Regions from separate parts of the Methylobacterium sp. ap11 genome, predicted to be linked through region 2. Evidence: predicted binding sites of a transcription regulator. Region 2 holds the regulator's gene; each other region holds the start of a gene.

Region 1 (5,000 bases), on a different contig from region 2:
GGCGCCGTCGATCGCCGCCGCCTCGATCACGCTGCCGGGGATCGCCTGGAGGCCGGCGAGGAAGAACAGGAAGTTGTAGGAGACCTGCTTCCAGGCCGCCGCCATCACCACCAGGATCATCGCGTGGTTCCCGTCGAGCAGCGGGTTCCACGGGATGCCGATCTGGTTGAGACCCCGGGCGATCAGCCCGAGGCCGGGCTGGAACAGGAAGCCGAACAGCACGCCCGCCACCGCCGGCGCCACCGCGTAGGGCCAGATCAGCAGGGTCCGGTAGATGCCCGAGCCCCGGATCTCCCGGTCCGCCATCGTGGCGAGGAGCAGCGCGAAGCCGAGGGAAAGCCCCGCCACCGCCGCGGCGAAGACCAGCGTGGTGACGAGAGCCTGGTAATAGGCCGGGTCCGTGAACAGGGCCCGGTAGTTCTCGAACCAGACGAACTCGGTCGAGAGCCCGAACGCGTCCTGCATCTGGAACGACTGCCAGACCGCCTGCACCGCCGGCCAGTAGAAGAACAAGCCGACGATGAGGAGCTGCGGCGTGATCAGCGCCGCCGGCAGCAGCCGGCCTCCGAAGGTGACGCGCTCGGGACCCATGCTGTTACCGTCCGGCCTGCTTCTCGAACTGGCGCAGCATCGCGTTGCCGCGGGTCGCCGCCTCGTCGAGGGCTTGCTTCGCCGTCTTCTTGCCGGCCAGCGTCGCCTCGATCTCCTCGGCCCACATGTCGCGCATCTGCGGCAGGTTGCCGAGACGCAGGCCGCGGGAGTTCTCGGTCGGCGGCTTGTTGGTCAGCTCCTTGATCGGCGTCTCGAGGGCCGGGTTCTTGTCGTAGAAGCCGTCCGCCTTCGACTTCTCGTAGGCCGCCTTGGTGATCGGCATGTAGCCGGTGGTCTGGTGCAGCTTCGCCTGCCGGTCGGTGTCCGACAGGAAGGTGAAGAACTTCGCCACGCCCTTGTACTCGTCGGGCTTCTTGCCGCCCATCACCCACAGCGAGGCGCCGCCGATGATGCTGTTCTGCGGCGCGCCCGGCACGTCGGGATAGTAGGGCATCGGCGCCGAGGCCCAGGCGAACTTCGCCGCGCCCTTGACGTTGCCGTAGGAGCCCGACGAGCCGAACATGATCGGGCACTCGCCGGCGGTGAAGCGGCCGAAGCCGCTGTCGTAGCGGCCGGAATAGTCGAAGCTCTTGTCCTTCTGCGCCTCGGCGAGGTTGCCGAGATGCTTGACCTGGAGCGGGCCGTTGATCTCGAGCGTGGTGTCGAGCCCGTCCATGCCGTTGGCCTTGGTGGCCACCGGCACGTTGTGCCAGGCCGAGAGCTGCTCGATGTTGAGCCAGGTGACCCAGGTGGTCGAGAAGCCGCAATTCGGGAAGCCGTTCTGCGTCAGCTTCTTGGCCGCCGCGAACAGGTCCGGCCAGGTCTTCGGCGGCTCGGAGAGGCCGATCGCCTTCAGGGCGTCGAGGTTGGCCCACATCACCATCGACGACGAGTTGAACGGGAACGAGAGCATCTCGCCCTTGGTCGTCGAGTAGTAGCCGGTGATCGCCGGCAGGTAGGCGTTCGCGTCGAACGGCTCGCCGGCGTCCTTCATCAGCTGGTAGACCGGCTTCACCGCGCCCTTGGCCGACATCATCGTGGCGGTGCCGACCTCGAACACCTGCATGATGTGCGGCGCGGTGCCGGCGCGGAACGCGGCGATGCCGGCATTCAGCGTCTCGCCGTAATTGCCCTTGTAGGTCGGCACCACCTTGTAGTCGCTCTGGCTCGCGTTGAACTCGTCGGCGAGGCGGTTGACGGCGTCGTTGTTGGCGCCCGTCATCGCGTGCCACCATTGCAGCTCGGTCACGGCGAGCGCCGGGGTGGTGGCCAGCGCCAGGCCTAAGCCGGCGAGCGCGATGCGGATGGTCGGGGTGGGGGCCATCGGGTTGTCGTCTCCTCGTGTGCGGCCCCTCATGCGGGGCCCGCGTGACACTCCGACGACAGGCGCCGGGGGTGACGCGGTCCGCACCGTCTCCAGCGGCGGGCAGCTTGTTAGTAGCTGGCTAAGCACAGCCGCGACCGGGGGACAAGGGAGGTTGTCTGGTCGGCGTGATCCCACGGCCGGAATTGAAACCCTCCGGGTCATCCCGGGGCTCGGCGAAGCCGAGAACCCGGGATCCATAACCGCTGACGGGGGAGAACTCGGGGGCGCGCGTTCCGCTTCATCTTGGACTGTCGGCGGTGATGGATCCCGGGTTCCGCTTCGCGGCCCCGGGATGACATCGAGGTTTGCAGGGTTGTCGAGAGAGATGAACAGCCTCGGATGACTACGGCCGCTTCCGGTCCCGCAACGCCTGGATCGTCGTCGTCGGGGTAATCGCCTCGGGGTCGGTCGGGCAGTGCAGGATCGCCGGCAGGCCGGAGGCGAGGGCCCGCGCCAGGGCCGCGGGAAAGTCCTCGGTGCGCTCGACCCGCTCGCCGTAGCCGCCGAAGGCCGTGGCGTAGGCGGCGAAATCGGGGTTCTTCAGCGCGGTGCCGGAGACGCGGCCGGGATATTCGCGCTCCTGGTGCATCCGGATCGTGCCGTACATGCCGTTGTCGACCAGGATGACGATCACCGGCAGCCCGTACTGCACGGCGGTGGCGAATTCCTGCCCGTTCATCAGGAAATCGCCGTCGCCCGAGACGACGACCACGGTGCGCTCGGGCAGCAGGCGCTTGGCGCCGATGGCGGCGGGCACCCCGTAGCCCATCGAGCCCGAGGTCGGGGCGAGCTGGCCGTCATGCGACCGGAACGGCCAGAAGCGGTGGACCCAGGTCGCGAAGTTGCCCGCGCCGTTGCACAGGATCGCGTCGGCCGGCAGCGCCTCGCGTAAGACCGCCATCACGCCGCCCATCTGGAGCGTGCCGGGGGTGGTGATCCGGGTGGGATCGCTCCAGGCGAGGTAGTCGGCATGCAGGTCGTCCGTGCCGGCGGCCCAGGGCAGGGCGCGGGGCGGCTGCACCGTCTCGATCGCCGCCGCGAAGGCGGTCGGGCTCGCGTTGATGGCGAGCGCCGGGCTGTAGACGCGGCCGAGTTCTTCCGGGTCCGGGTGGACGTGGACGAGGGTCTGGCGCGGTCCCGGAATGTCGAGGAGCGTGTAGCCCTGCGAGGGGATCTCCGACAGCCGCCCGCCGACGACGAGCAGGAGGTCGGCCTCCTTGATCCGGGCCAGCAGCTTCGGGTTGACGCCCAGCCCGAGATCCCCGGCGTAGCAGCGGTGATCGGCCGAGAAATGGCCCTGGCGCCGGAACGAGCAGGCGACGGGAAGCGAGAACAGGTCGGCAAAGCGCGAGACGCGCCGCACGGCCTCCGCCGACCAGCGGCTGCCGCCGAGGATCGCGAAGGGTTTTTGCGCCTGCCCCAGCAGGTTCTGCAGGGCGACCATCTGGGCCAGCGCCGGATGGGTCTCGACCGGCCGGAAGGCGGGGGCATCCGGGACGGTCGCGGTCTCGACCAGCATGTCCTCGGGCAGCGCAATCACCACCGGGCCGGGCCGGCCGGCGGTGGCGACGTGGAAGGCGCGGGCGATCAGCTCGGGGATGCGCTCGGCGCTGTCGATCTCCGTCACCCACTTCGCCATGGTGCCGAACACCGCCCGGTAGTCGAGTTCCTGGAAAGCCTCGCGCTCGCGGGCCGCCCGCTCGATCTGGCCGACGAACAGGATCATCGGAGTCGAATCCTGCTTCGCGATGTGCAGGCCGGGCGAGGCGTTGGTGGCGCCGGGACCGCGGGTGACGAAGCAGATGCCGGGCTTGCCCGTGAGCTTGCCGTGCGCCTCCGCCATCATGGCGGCGCCGCCCTCCTGCCGGCAGACGGTGAGGCGGATCTGCGCGTCGTGCAGCGCGTCGAGCACCGCGAGGTAGCTCTCGCCGGGGACGCAGAAGATGTCGCCGACGCCGTGGCGGGCGAGCTGGTCCACCAGGATCTGCCCGCCGGTGCGGGGGCGGGGGGCGTCGGTCATGGGTGTGTCCTCCGGTGGTCTCTCAGGCCCTGATTAAGGGCTTCTCACGGTCTATCCGGTTCGCAACCTCATCCTGAGGTGTCAGTCCATCAGAGATGGACTGACCTCGAAGGAGGGCTCCAGAAGGCTTCGCGATCCCGGGAGTCCTCCTTCGAGGTTAGCCGATCTCTGATCGGCTAACACCTCAGGATGAGGTCGAGGGTGGGAGAGAAAAGACTTGCGCGTAATGCTTGCCTTGGATCGATCCGCGTCACCCGCCCCAGGCCGGATCGGCCAGCACGCTCTGCGTATGATCCCCCACCTGCGGCGAGGCGGTCGCGGCCGCCATCGGCACGCCGTCGATGACGATCGGCGAGCGCACGCTCGGGATCGTGCCGCCCTTGGCGCGCGGATCGGGGAGGTCGAGGCGCATCCCGCGATGGACCACCTGGGGATCGGAGAAGACCTCGGCGAGGTCGTTGATCGGGCCGACCGGCACGTTGACGGCGCCGAGCCGCGCCAGGAGGTCGGCCTTGGTGTGGCGGCCGGTCTCGGCCGCGATGAGCGGGATCAGCACGTCGCGCCGCGTTACCCGGCCCGGATTGGTGGAATAGTCCGGGTCGAGGTGCCAGGTGGTGCCGAGCACGCCGCAGAATTTCTGGAACTGTCCGTCGTTGCCGCAGGCGACGATGATGTGGCCGTCCGACGTCGGGAAGACCTGGTAGGGCACAATGCTGGTATGCTCGTTGCCCATCCGGGGCGGCAGCATCCCGGAGACGAGATAGACCAGGGCCTGGTTGCCGAGCACCGAGACCTGCGTGTCGAGGAGCGCCATGTCGATGTGGCAGCCCTTCCCCGTCGCGTGCCGGCCCTGGAGCGCGGCGAGGATCGCCACCGTGCCGTAGACGCCGGTGAACACGTCCGCGAAGGCGACCGCGGTCTTGACCGGCTCGCCCTCGGGCTCGCCGGTGAGCGACATGATCCCGCCCAGCCCCTGGACCATGAAGTCGTAGCCGGCGCGGGGCGCGTAGGGGCCGTCCTGGC
Region 2 (5,000 bases):
TGCGCCACCTCGATGCGCAACGTCTGGGCTGTCGGCGACGTGACCGGCGAGCCGATGCTGGCCCACCGCGCCATGGCGCAGGGCGAGATGGTGGCCGACCTCGTGGCGGGGCGCCGCCGCGCCTTCCACAAGGTGGCGATTCCCGCGGTCTGCTTCACCGACCCGGAGGTGGTCTCGGCCGGCCTGTCGCCGGACGAGGCCCGCGCCGCCGGCCACGAGATCCGCACCGGCCTGTTTCCCTTCGCCGCCAACGGCCGCGCCATGACGCTGGGCGCCGAGGACGGCTTCGTGCGGGTGACGGCGCGGGCCGACAACCACCTCATCCTCGGCATCCAGGCGGTGGGAGCCGGGGTCTCGGAGCTGGCGGCGGGGTTCGGCCTAGCGCTCGAGATGGGCGCCCGGCTGGAGGACGTCGCCGGCACGATCCACGCCCACCCGACCCTCGGCGAGGCCTTCCACGAGGCGAACCTGCGAGCGCTCGGCGAGGCGCTGCACATCTGAAGGAGGCCCCGCCGGACGGAACCGTCCGGCGGGGCCCCGTCCCGTGGCGGCGCGCCCACCGCGAGACGGTGGGCATCGCGCGGGTTCCGTCGGTTCGCGAGCCGGGTGCCGGCCTCCCGACCGATCGCTGCCGGTCGCCCCGATGGAGTGTCAGGGCCTGACTGACTGACGGGGTCGACGTCGTGAGAGAATTTTTATCAGATACACGAAAATATCTTGATGTGTCGGAGCCTGCTCGGCTTGCGACGACACAATCGCGAGGGGATTTTCCATCCTGCACTCTACCTCATCCTGAGGTGCGAGGCGATCGAGGATCGCTGAGCCTCGAAGGAGGGATCCAGTAACCTCGGAGAGTTCTGGAGCCCTCCTTCGAGGTTAGTCGATCTTCGATCGACCAACACCTCAGGATGAGGTTGCTGGTGGGATAGAGCGTGTCGATCGGTCGACCAAGCTCTCAGGGGCGGCCCGGCTTCGCGTCGGCACGTTTCATGGCAATGTCGTCCGTGCACCGAAGAAAAGCGTTGTAGGTCTTGCCGGAGACTCTCCGCTTGATCCAGCTGTTCCGGCCGTTGTGACGTGTCTGGATCCCGACCGATTCCGCGCATCTCTCGCGCTCGGCGCTCGACTGCGCCGATGCCGGCTGCACGGCAAGTCCGAGCATGGAAGCGATCATCTCTCCGGCCAGCAGAAAAGCCAAGATCGTCGCGATGTTTCTGAGTTTTTCCATGGAAACATTCCCCGCTTGACTTGAAAATCCTAACGTCATGCTCGGCGATCTACAACTATAAATGTTCGATACGCAGATCGCCTTCACCCCTGACCCAGGGACGGATCCGTGCAAGGGGCGGTGCGGGTGGGCATGTCGGGATCGGCGCCAGGATTCGGCGCGGTGCTCGGGGCGGGCGCGCAGCCGTCGGCCAAGCCTTGTACGGAGCCAACGTCAAGGCGCCCCGGGGTCGTGCGGACCGGAGCCCATCCCCGGTCCTGCCGACCGCGCGAAGGCCTCCGATGCGTCGGACGCCCCTCGTAATCCCGCGCGGTCCAAAGGTCTTACGGGCGTTGCATTTTTGCGGCAGCCAGGCCGGCCGGCATCGTTTCTAAGCAGACGCGCTGGAGCACGGCACATCTGGGGCCCTCGCGCGACCATGACCGGAATCACCGAGCCGATGCGATGCCTGTCGGCCGCGGCGGGCGTCCTGATGCTCGTCCTCTCCACCCCGGCATCCACGCAGGCCGCGCCGCGCAGCGAGTCCGGGACAAAGGACAGGTCCGGGATGGAGGACAGGTCCGGGACGGGCCTGGGCGGCGCGCGGGAGGCCGGCGAGGACGAGGGCCGTCCGGCCGGAACGTCCAGCAAGACGGACGACGGGAAGGACGTCGATACCGAGCACCTGTTCGGCTTCACGGAAGGCGCCGATGCCGGCGAGAAGGGCGAGCAGGAAGCGGTGGTCGACACCGTCTCGCGCATCGGCAAGCGTCGTGACGGCCCCGGCCGGTCGGCCTACCGCGTGCTCGACACGCGGCTCGCCTACCAGTTCAACCCCATCGACAGGCTGAGCCTCGAACTCAGCGCCTTCGGCACGCTGCGGCGGCAGCGCAACGTTCTCGATCTGGACGACAAGTCCTACGGCACCTTCGACGGCGTCTCGCTCGAGGTGAAGTACCAGTTCCTGAAGGGCTCGAAGGAGCAGCCCTTCGGTCTCGCCCTGGAGGTGCGCCCTCGCTTCACGCGCGTCCTCCCGGTCGAAGGCCGCGGCGCCGACATCTTCGACGTCGAGAGCCTGCTCCAGCTCGACGTCCAGGTGGTGCCGGACAAGCTCTGGTACGGCAGCAACATCAGCGTCGAACCGGCGGCCGGGCGCGAGCGGGGCGGCCCGGGCTATCGCTCCTCGACCTTCCTGTGGTCGAACGCTCTCGTGGGGCGCGTCGGAGACAGCACCTATCTCGGCCCGGAGGTCCGCTACCTGCGCGGCTACGAGGGGGCCTTCCTGAACCGGCTCGAGAGCGAGGCGCTCACCCTGGGGCCCGCGCTGCATCACCGGTTCACCGAGAAGGTCTGGCTGACCGTGGCCTATGCCGGGCAGGTCTGGGGCCGCGACACCGACCCGGCCCTGGCCGGCCGGTCCCTCGGGCTGAACCAGTTCGAGCGGCACAGCCTGCGGGTGAAGTTCGGGATGGAGTTCTGACCCGGACCGGGAGACGGCCGTCCGGCGTCACGGCTCGGGCGCGAACATCTCGTCGAAGGAGTAGCCGGAGCCGCGCACGGTGCGGATCGGGTCCGAGTCGCGGCCGCGGTTGATCGCCTTGCGCAGGCGGCCGATATGCACGTCGACCGTGCGCTCGTCGATGTAGACGTCGTGGCCCCAGACGCCGTCGAGGAGCTGCTCGCGGGAGAAGACCCGGCCGGGGCTCTGCATCAGGAACTCGAGCAGCTTGAACTCGGTCGGGCCGAGATGCAGCTCGCGGCCGTCGCGGCGCACGCGGTGGCTGACCCGGTCGAGCTCGATGTCGCCGGCGACGAGCAGGTCGGCGACGTGGGCGGGCTTCGCGCGCCGCAGGAGCGCGCGCACCCGCGCCAGCAGCTCGGGCACCGAGAACGGCTTGACGATGTAGTCGTCGGCGCCGGTGGCGAGCCCCCGCACCCGGTCGCCCTCCTCGCCGCGCGCGGTCAGCATGATCACCGGCAGCCGCTCGGTCTCGCGGCGGGCGCGGATGCGCCGACACAATTCGATGCCGGAGAGGCCCGGCATCATCCAGTCGAGGAGGACGAGGTCGGGGACCTGCTCGCGCAGGCGGATATCCGCCTCGTCGCCGCGGGCGACGGCGTCGACCTCGAAGCCCTCGGCCTCGAGGTTGTAGCGCAGGAGGAGGGTCAGGGCCTCCTCGTCCTCGACGATCAGGATGCGGGTACTCATCGGGGCACTTCAGGGTCGTCGCCGCCGGGACGGCCCGCTCGGCCTCGCGGCCGGGCAGGCCATCCGGTCAGGCCTTGGGCGGGGACTGGGGCGAGAACTGGGGATCCACGGTGGCGAAGCTCGACCCGTCGTTCTTCGGCCGGTCGGTCGTCAGCGTCTCGCCGGTGGCGAGGTAGTGGATGGTCTCGGCGATGTTGGTGGTGTGGTCGCCGATGCGCTCGACGTTCTTGGCGCAGAACAGGAGGTGCGTGCAGAACGTGATGTTGCGCGGATCCTCCATCATGTAGGTCAGGAGTTCGCGGAACAGCGAGGTATAGAGCGCGTCGATGCCGCCGTCGCGGGCCCAGACGTCGAGGGCCGCCACGGTGTCCTGGGTGGCGTAGGCGTCGAGCACGTCCTTGAGCTGGCCCTGGACCAACTCGTTCATGTGCTCCACGCCGACGACGATCTTCTGCAGCTGGACCTGGTCGGCGATCGCGACGACGCGCTTGGCGACGTTCTTGGCGAGATCCCCGATGCGCTCGAGGTCGCCCGAGACGCGGATCGCCGAGATCGTCTCGCGCAGGTCGATCGCCATCGGCTGGCGCTTGGCGATCAGGAGGATCGCCTTCTCCTCGATCTCGCGCTGCAGCCCGTCGAGGCGCTGGTCGACGGCGATCACCGACTGGGCGAGGGCGGCGTCGCGGCGCAGGAGCGCCTGGCCGGAATCGGCCACCATCTTCTCGGCGATGCCGCCCATCTCGGCGATGCTGCGCCGCAGGTTCTGCAGCTCCTGATCGTAGGAGGTGACGATGTGGTTCGACATGGAGTGAGACTCCCCGCGATGAAGTGGAGCGTGGGATCGGGCCGGCCCGGCAAGGGCCCGGGCCGGCGGAACGAGGGCGGGACGCCTCAGCCGAACCGGCCGGTGATGTAGTCCTGGGTCTGGCGCTTCGACGGGTTCATGAACAGCCGGTTGGTCGGCCCGAACTCGATCAGCTCGCCGAGATACATGAAGGCGGTGAACTGCGAGATGCGCGCCGCCTGCTGCATGTTGTGGGTGACGATGGCGATGGTGAACTCGCCCCGCAGCTGCTCGATCAGCTCCTCGATGCGGCCGGTCGAGATCGGGTCGAGGGCCGAGGTCGGCTCGTCGAACAGGATCACCTCCGGGCGCTGCGCCACCGTGCGGGCGATGCACAGGCGCTGCTGCTGGCCGCCCGACAGGCCCATGCCGGATTGCTTGAGCTTGTCCTTCACCTCGTCCCACAGGGCGCCCTTGCGCAGGGCCTCCTCGACGCGGACGTCGAGGTCGGCCTTGCCGAGGCGCTCGTAGAGCCGGATGCCGAACGCGATGTTGTCGTAGATCGACATCGGGAACGGGGTCGGCTTCTGGAAGACCATGCCGACCCGGGCGCGCAGCTCGTTGAGGTCGATCGAGGGGTCGAGGATGTTGCGGCCGTCGAGCAGGATCTGCCCCTCGGCGCGCTGCTCGGGGTAGAGGCTGTAGATGCGGTTGAAGGTGCGCAACAACGTCGACTTGCCGCAGCCCGACGGCCCGATCAGCGCCGTGACCTGGCGGTCGAGGAAGTTGAGGTTGATGTT
Region 3 (5,000 bases), on a different contig from region 2:
TGCTGCGTCGCATCCCGGCCCGCGAGGGAACCGATCGACCACGATCGATGGATCGGTATGGGGGCGGGCCGGTGTCCCAGCCGCCCGATTAGAGAGATGGGGATCGATCTCCCCCGACGGAAGGTACCCCGGGGGGCGTGCGATTGCCGCATGTCGGGGGGCAGGGATGTCCGACGGGCAGAGCCGGTGTGCGGGCCAAGCCCGTGCCGCGGCGCGAAAAGCCGCTATGTCGGATCACCGTCCACCAGGGCGATCCCCCGGCGCGGTCGTCTCCCGGGCATCCTGCCGCGCGATACCGCCCCAAGTTCCCGCCCCCAAGTCTCCGTTCCCGCCCAGGCCCCTCCCCGGAAGCCATCGATGACCGCGCTCACCGCCGCGACCCGCCTGAGCCTCAGCCTGATCGCCGGCGGGGCGGTCGCCAACATCTACTACAACCAGCCGCTGCTCGGGCTGCTCGCCCAGGTCTTCGGCCACGACGCCTCGGTTCTGGTGCCGACCGCGACGCTCGCCGGCTACGGCCTCGGCATCCTCGGCCTCGTGCCGCTCGGCGACGCCCTGCCGCGGCGCAGCCTGATCGTCGGTCAGCTGCTGCTGCTCGCCGCCGTGCTGGTCCTGGCAGCGGCGAGCACGAGCCTGTGGGTCCTGGTGCTGGCGAGCTTCCTGATCGGCGTGCTGTCGACCGCCGCCCAGCAGGCGGTGCCCTTCGCCGCCGAGCTGGCGCCGGACGCCACGCGCGGCCGGATGGTCGGCCAGGTGATGACGGGCCTGCTGCTCGGCATCCTGCTCGCCCGGACCCTGAGCGGATTCGTCGGCGCCTGGGCCGGCTGGAGGGCGGTGTTCTACGGGGCGGCCGGGCTCGCGGTGGCGCTGGCCGGCCTCGCCCGGCTCGGCCTGCCGGGGACGGCGCCCAGCACCCGGATCCGCTACGGGGCGCTCCTGGCCTCGCTCCTCGACCTCGTGCGCGAGCAGCCGGTCCTGCGCCGGGCGGCACTCGCCCAGGCGCTGCTGTTTGCCGCCTTCAACGCATTCTGGACCACCCTGGCGCTCCTCGTCGAGGCGCCGCCCTTCGGGCTCGATCCCGCCGGGGCCGGGCTGTTCGGGCTCATCGGGGCGGCGGGCGCGCTCTGCGCCCCGGTGGCCGGGCGCTTCGCCGATACCCGCAGCCCGCGCCCGGTGCTGGTCGGCGGCGGCGCGCTCACGCTCGCCGCCTTCGCGGTGTTCGGGCTCCTCGGCGGCCATTCGCTGGTAGCCTTGGCGGTGGGCGTGCTGCTCATCGACATCGGCATCAACACCGCGCTCATCGCCAACCAGACCCGGGTCTATGCGCTCGCGCCGGGCGCGCGGGGCCGGATCAACACCGTGTTCTTCACCGCGATCTTCGCCGGGGGCGCGCTCGGCGCCTCTGCGGGCACCCGGGCCTTCGCGGCCGGCGGCTGGCCGGCGCTCTGCGCGGTCGGCGGCGCCTTCGCGGCGGCGGGCCTGCTCGTGCCCCTGCTGGAGCCCCGCGACCGCCCTAGATCCTGAGAGCCCGCGCCCTGCACGCAAGCCCCGCATCCGAGCCCGTCCCTGTCAAACCTCCTGGCCATCGACACGATCTACCTCGAGCCCGCCGTCGCGGCCTATCCTCTCGGCCGGGAGATCCTGGAGCGGTTCGGGCCGGCGCGGCGGATCGAGGTCGCCTCGCACTGGAACATCCCGGAGCTGCACGGCAATGCCGGCTCGGTCGAGGACTGGGTGCGGATCAAGCGCTCGACCCTGGTGCTCGGGGTCAAGAAGGGCCTCGCCTCGCGGCCGAACGGCCGCAGCGCCCACTTCATCGCGCCGTCGAGCTCCAACGGCTGCGCCATGGCCTGCGCCTATTGCTACGTGCCGCGCCGCAAGGGCTACGCCAACCCGATCACCCTGTTCGTCAACACCGAGGCGATCGGCCGGGCGATCGCCCGCCACGCCGCCGGGCAGGGCCCCCTCCCCGCCCCCGACCAGATCGACGACCGGCACTGGGTCTACGACCTCGGCGAGAACGGCGACCTCTCGGTCGACGCGCTGGCGAGCGGGGGCGTGCGCGACCTCGTCGGGCTGTTTCGCGGCATCCCGAACGCCAAGGCCTCCTTCGCCACCAAGTTCGTCAACCCGGACCTCCTCGCCTACAGGCCCGAGGGCAAGACTCGCATCCGCTTCTCGCTGATGCCCGAGCGCATCGCCCGGGTGGTCGACGTGCGGACCTCGCCGATGCCGGAGCGGATCGCCGCGATCGACGCCTTCGTGGCCGCCGGCTACGAGGTCCACGTCAACTTCTCGCCGGTGATCCTCTACGAGGGCTGGGAGGAGGATTGGCGGGCGCTGTTTCGCGCGCTCGAGGCCGGCATCGGCCCGGCCGCCAAGGCGCAGCTGAAGGCCGAGATCATCTTCCTCACCCACAACGCCGCCCTGCACGAGGTGAACCTGCGCTGGCACCCCAAGGCCGAGGCGCTGCTGTGGCGCCCCGACATCCAGGAGACCAAGCGCTCCGAGGGCGGGATGGAGAACCTGCGCTACCGCACCGGCTGGAAGGGCCGCTGGCTGTCCCGGTTCAAGGCGCTGCTGGCCGAGGAGCTGCCGTATTGCGGCGTGCGCTACGCGTTCTGAGGGACGCGGCCCGGCAGCGGGCGCCGTCATCGAACCGTCGCGCTCCGTCCCTAGAGCGCTTCACGATCGCGTTGCAATCGCGAAGCTCTCTAGAATTTTGATTTTGCCGCATTTTCGTCGACGAACCGGCATCCACTTCGTCGGAAAATGCTCTAGCCCTCGGGCCACGCCGTCTCCGGCGAAGAGGCGCGAAGGACGCTGCGATGACCCATCTCCTCAGCGACGAGCCGGCCCTGCCGGGCCTGATCTGGGCGATGCGGTTCGACGCGGGCGGGCGCGGGCGCCTGGTCGAGCCCGGCGAGGAGGTGCCGGCGCTCGGCCGCTTCGGCGACGGCTTCGTCTGGCTCCACGTCAACCTCAACGACGCCCGGGTGCCGGGCCTGATCGCCGAGGGGCGGCTCGGTCCGCCCGACCTCGCGGCGGCGGCCTTCGCCAGCGATCCGCACCAGCGGGTGAGCATCGAGGACGGCCAGGTCGGCGGTGTCATCGCCGACCTCGCCCGGGAGGCCGAGGGGCCGGAGGCCGCGCCCGAGCGGCTGCCCGACGCCGCCGGGCGGCTGCATTTCGTGCTGGGCGCCAACTTCCTCGTCAGCGGGCGGCGGCACCCGATCGTCGGGCCCGACGCGGTGCGGGAGGTCGTCGCCGGGGGCCGGCCGCTTGCCGGGCCGGTGGCGCTCCTCGAAACCTTGATCGGCCGGGTCGCCGCGGCGATCGGGGCGCGGGGCGCCGCCCTGTCCGACCGGCTCGACGGGATCGAGGACCACATCCTCGACGAGCGCATCCGCCAGGAGACCCGCCAGCTCGGGCCGATCCGCCGCGACGCGGTGCGGCTGCATCGCCAGCTCAACGGGTTGCGGGCGGTCTTCCACCGCCTGGAGGAGGAGAGCGACGACCTGCCGGAGGAGACCCGGGAGGCCGCCGCCCGCATCGCCCAGCGGCTCGACGCCCTCGACCGCGACATGGTGGTGCTGGCCGAGCGCAGCCGGCTCCTGCAGGAGGAATTGTCCGGCCTGCTCGCCCGGCAGTCGAACCGCCAGCTCCACACCCTGTCGATCCTGACCGCCCTGTTCCTGCCGCCCACCCTCGTCACCGGCCTGTTCGGCATGAACACCAAGGGCCTGCCGCTCGCCGAGTGGGACGACGGCTCGACGGTGGCGATCCTGATCGCCGCGATGTCGGCGGCGGCCGCCTTCCTGCTGATCCGCCGGCTCGGGCTCGGCGGGCAGAGGGGCCAGGGCTGATCCTCCGAGGCTCTTGGCGATCGAGGGTCTGCTGGCGACCCATCGCGGAACCTGGTCAACCGGCGGCTGATAGGAATGAGCGAATGCTTCCGACAATGCCCGCGTGGTTGAATGGCTTGTCGTGGAACACACCACGGGCCGGGATGCTCGACAGATCCGGCTTCACCGCACCCGTCAAGATCAGTTCAATTGGCGGCCAGCGGTCTCGGATCAGGGCGGCCAGCTTCAGCCCCATCACCGATCCGCGCACATCCAGGTCCGCCATCACCACGCGGATGTCCGTGCGCTCCTCTAGGAGACGGACCGCCTTGGCGGTCGTCGTCGCCTCGACAACGTCGCAGCCGGCATCCTCGATCAGGTCCGACAGGGTCATCATCAGGATCGGTTCGTCTTCAATCAGAAGTACGATCGGTCGGCGCTCGTCGCGCTGCGTCGTCATGGGCTCCCCTCGAGAGAACCCGTCACCGCCCGGATCACGACGCCACTACCTCTGAGCTGGGCGCCCGAAATTCAGCGTCGAAGCCCAACGTGCTATAACTCAGCCGGGTGTCACGGGTTCCGACCAGTCCGAGCTGTATCAACCGCGTTCCGAAACCACGACGCGTCGGCGCCTGCGCTGGCGGACCACCACGCTCCTGCCAGGTCAGCACGGCCGTTCGATCGTCGTCATCCTCGACCCGCCAGGTAACACTGACCATCCCCGCTTCTGTCGAGAGCGCGCCGTACTTTACGGCGTTCGTGGTCAACTCGTGCAGCAGCATCGAGAGCGACAGTGTCGCCTGAGGGGCCAGCGACAGGTTGGGGCCATTAATCCGGAAGCGCTCCAGGGGCGCTTGCACGGCCAGCACACGGTCGACGACGGCGCGCATCGGCGCGGATGTCCAGCTGTCCTGCAAGAGCACATCGTGCGCCTGCGACAGGGCTACCAGCCGCTGCGTGAAAGCCTGGACTGGGGCTTGGTCCGGCACGCTGCGTAGCGTCTGGCTGGCGATACCCTGCACCATCGAAAGAGTGTTCTTGAGCCGGTGCGACAGTTCGCCGTTCAGCAGCACTTGCTGCGCCTCCGCCTGCACGCGCGCCACAGCGACCTGGATCCGATCAGCCACGGCCCGCACAAAGGCCAATTCCTCGGCT

Evidence for each region. The regulator PhoB, encoded in region 2, activates phosphate uptake and scavenging genes when phosphate is short. The targets are predictions, from matches to a motif close to TGTCATNNANCTGTCAT.
Region 1: a site for PhoB is predicted at 1,960-1,976, ahead of ugpB (sn-glycerol-3-phosphate ABC transporter substrate-binding protein UgpB). Genes of this name have one in related genera too.
Region 3: a site for PhoB is predicted at 2,650-2,666, ahead of BMX97_RS04825 (CorA family divalent cation transporter). Genes of this name have one in related genera too.

The regions. Positions count from the first base shown of each region.
Region 1 covers NZ_FOEB01000006.1:19,835-24,834, forward strand. The annotation lists gene ugpA (sn-glycerol-3-phosphate ABC transporter permease UgpA) at 1-591, opposite strand, end outside; gene ugpB (sn-glycerol-3-phosphate ABC transporter substrate-binding protein UgpB) at 596-1,915, opposite strand; gene BMX97_RS10420 (thiamine pyrophosphate-binding protein) at 2,301-3,977, opposite strand; gene BMX97_RS10425 (CaiB/BaiF CoA transferase family protein) at 4,228-5,000, opposite strand, start outside.
Region 2 covers NZ_FOEB01000004.1:286,525-291,524, reverse strand. The annotation lists gene lpdA (dihydrolipoyl dehydrogenase) at 1-501, shown strand, start outside; gene BMX97_RS07955 (hypothetical protein) at 956-1,228, opposite strand; gene BMX97_RS07950 (hypothetical protein) at 1,776-2,687, shown strand; gene phoB (phosphate regulon transcriptional regulator PhoB) at 2,715-3,416, opposite strand; gene phoU (phosphate signaling complex protein PhoU) at 3,484-4,221, opposite strand; gene pstB (phosphate ABC transporter ATP-binding protein PstB) at 4,308-5,000, opposite strand, start outside.
Region 3 covers NZ_FOEB01000003.1:46,780-51,779, forward strand. The annotation lists gene BMX97_RS04815 (MFS transporter) at 358-1,524, shown strand; gene BMX97_RS04820 (spore photoproduct lyase family protein) at 1,567-2,625, shown strand; gene BMX97_RS04825 (CorA family divalent cation transporter) at 2,829-3,866, shown strand; gene BMX97_RS04830 (response regulator) at 3,922-4,305, opposite strand; gene BMX97_RS04835 (PAS domain-containing protein) at 4,340-5,000, opposite strand, start outside.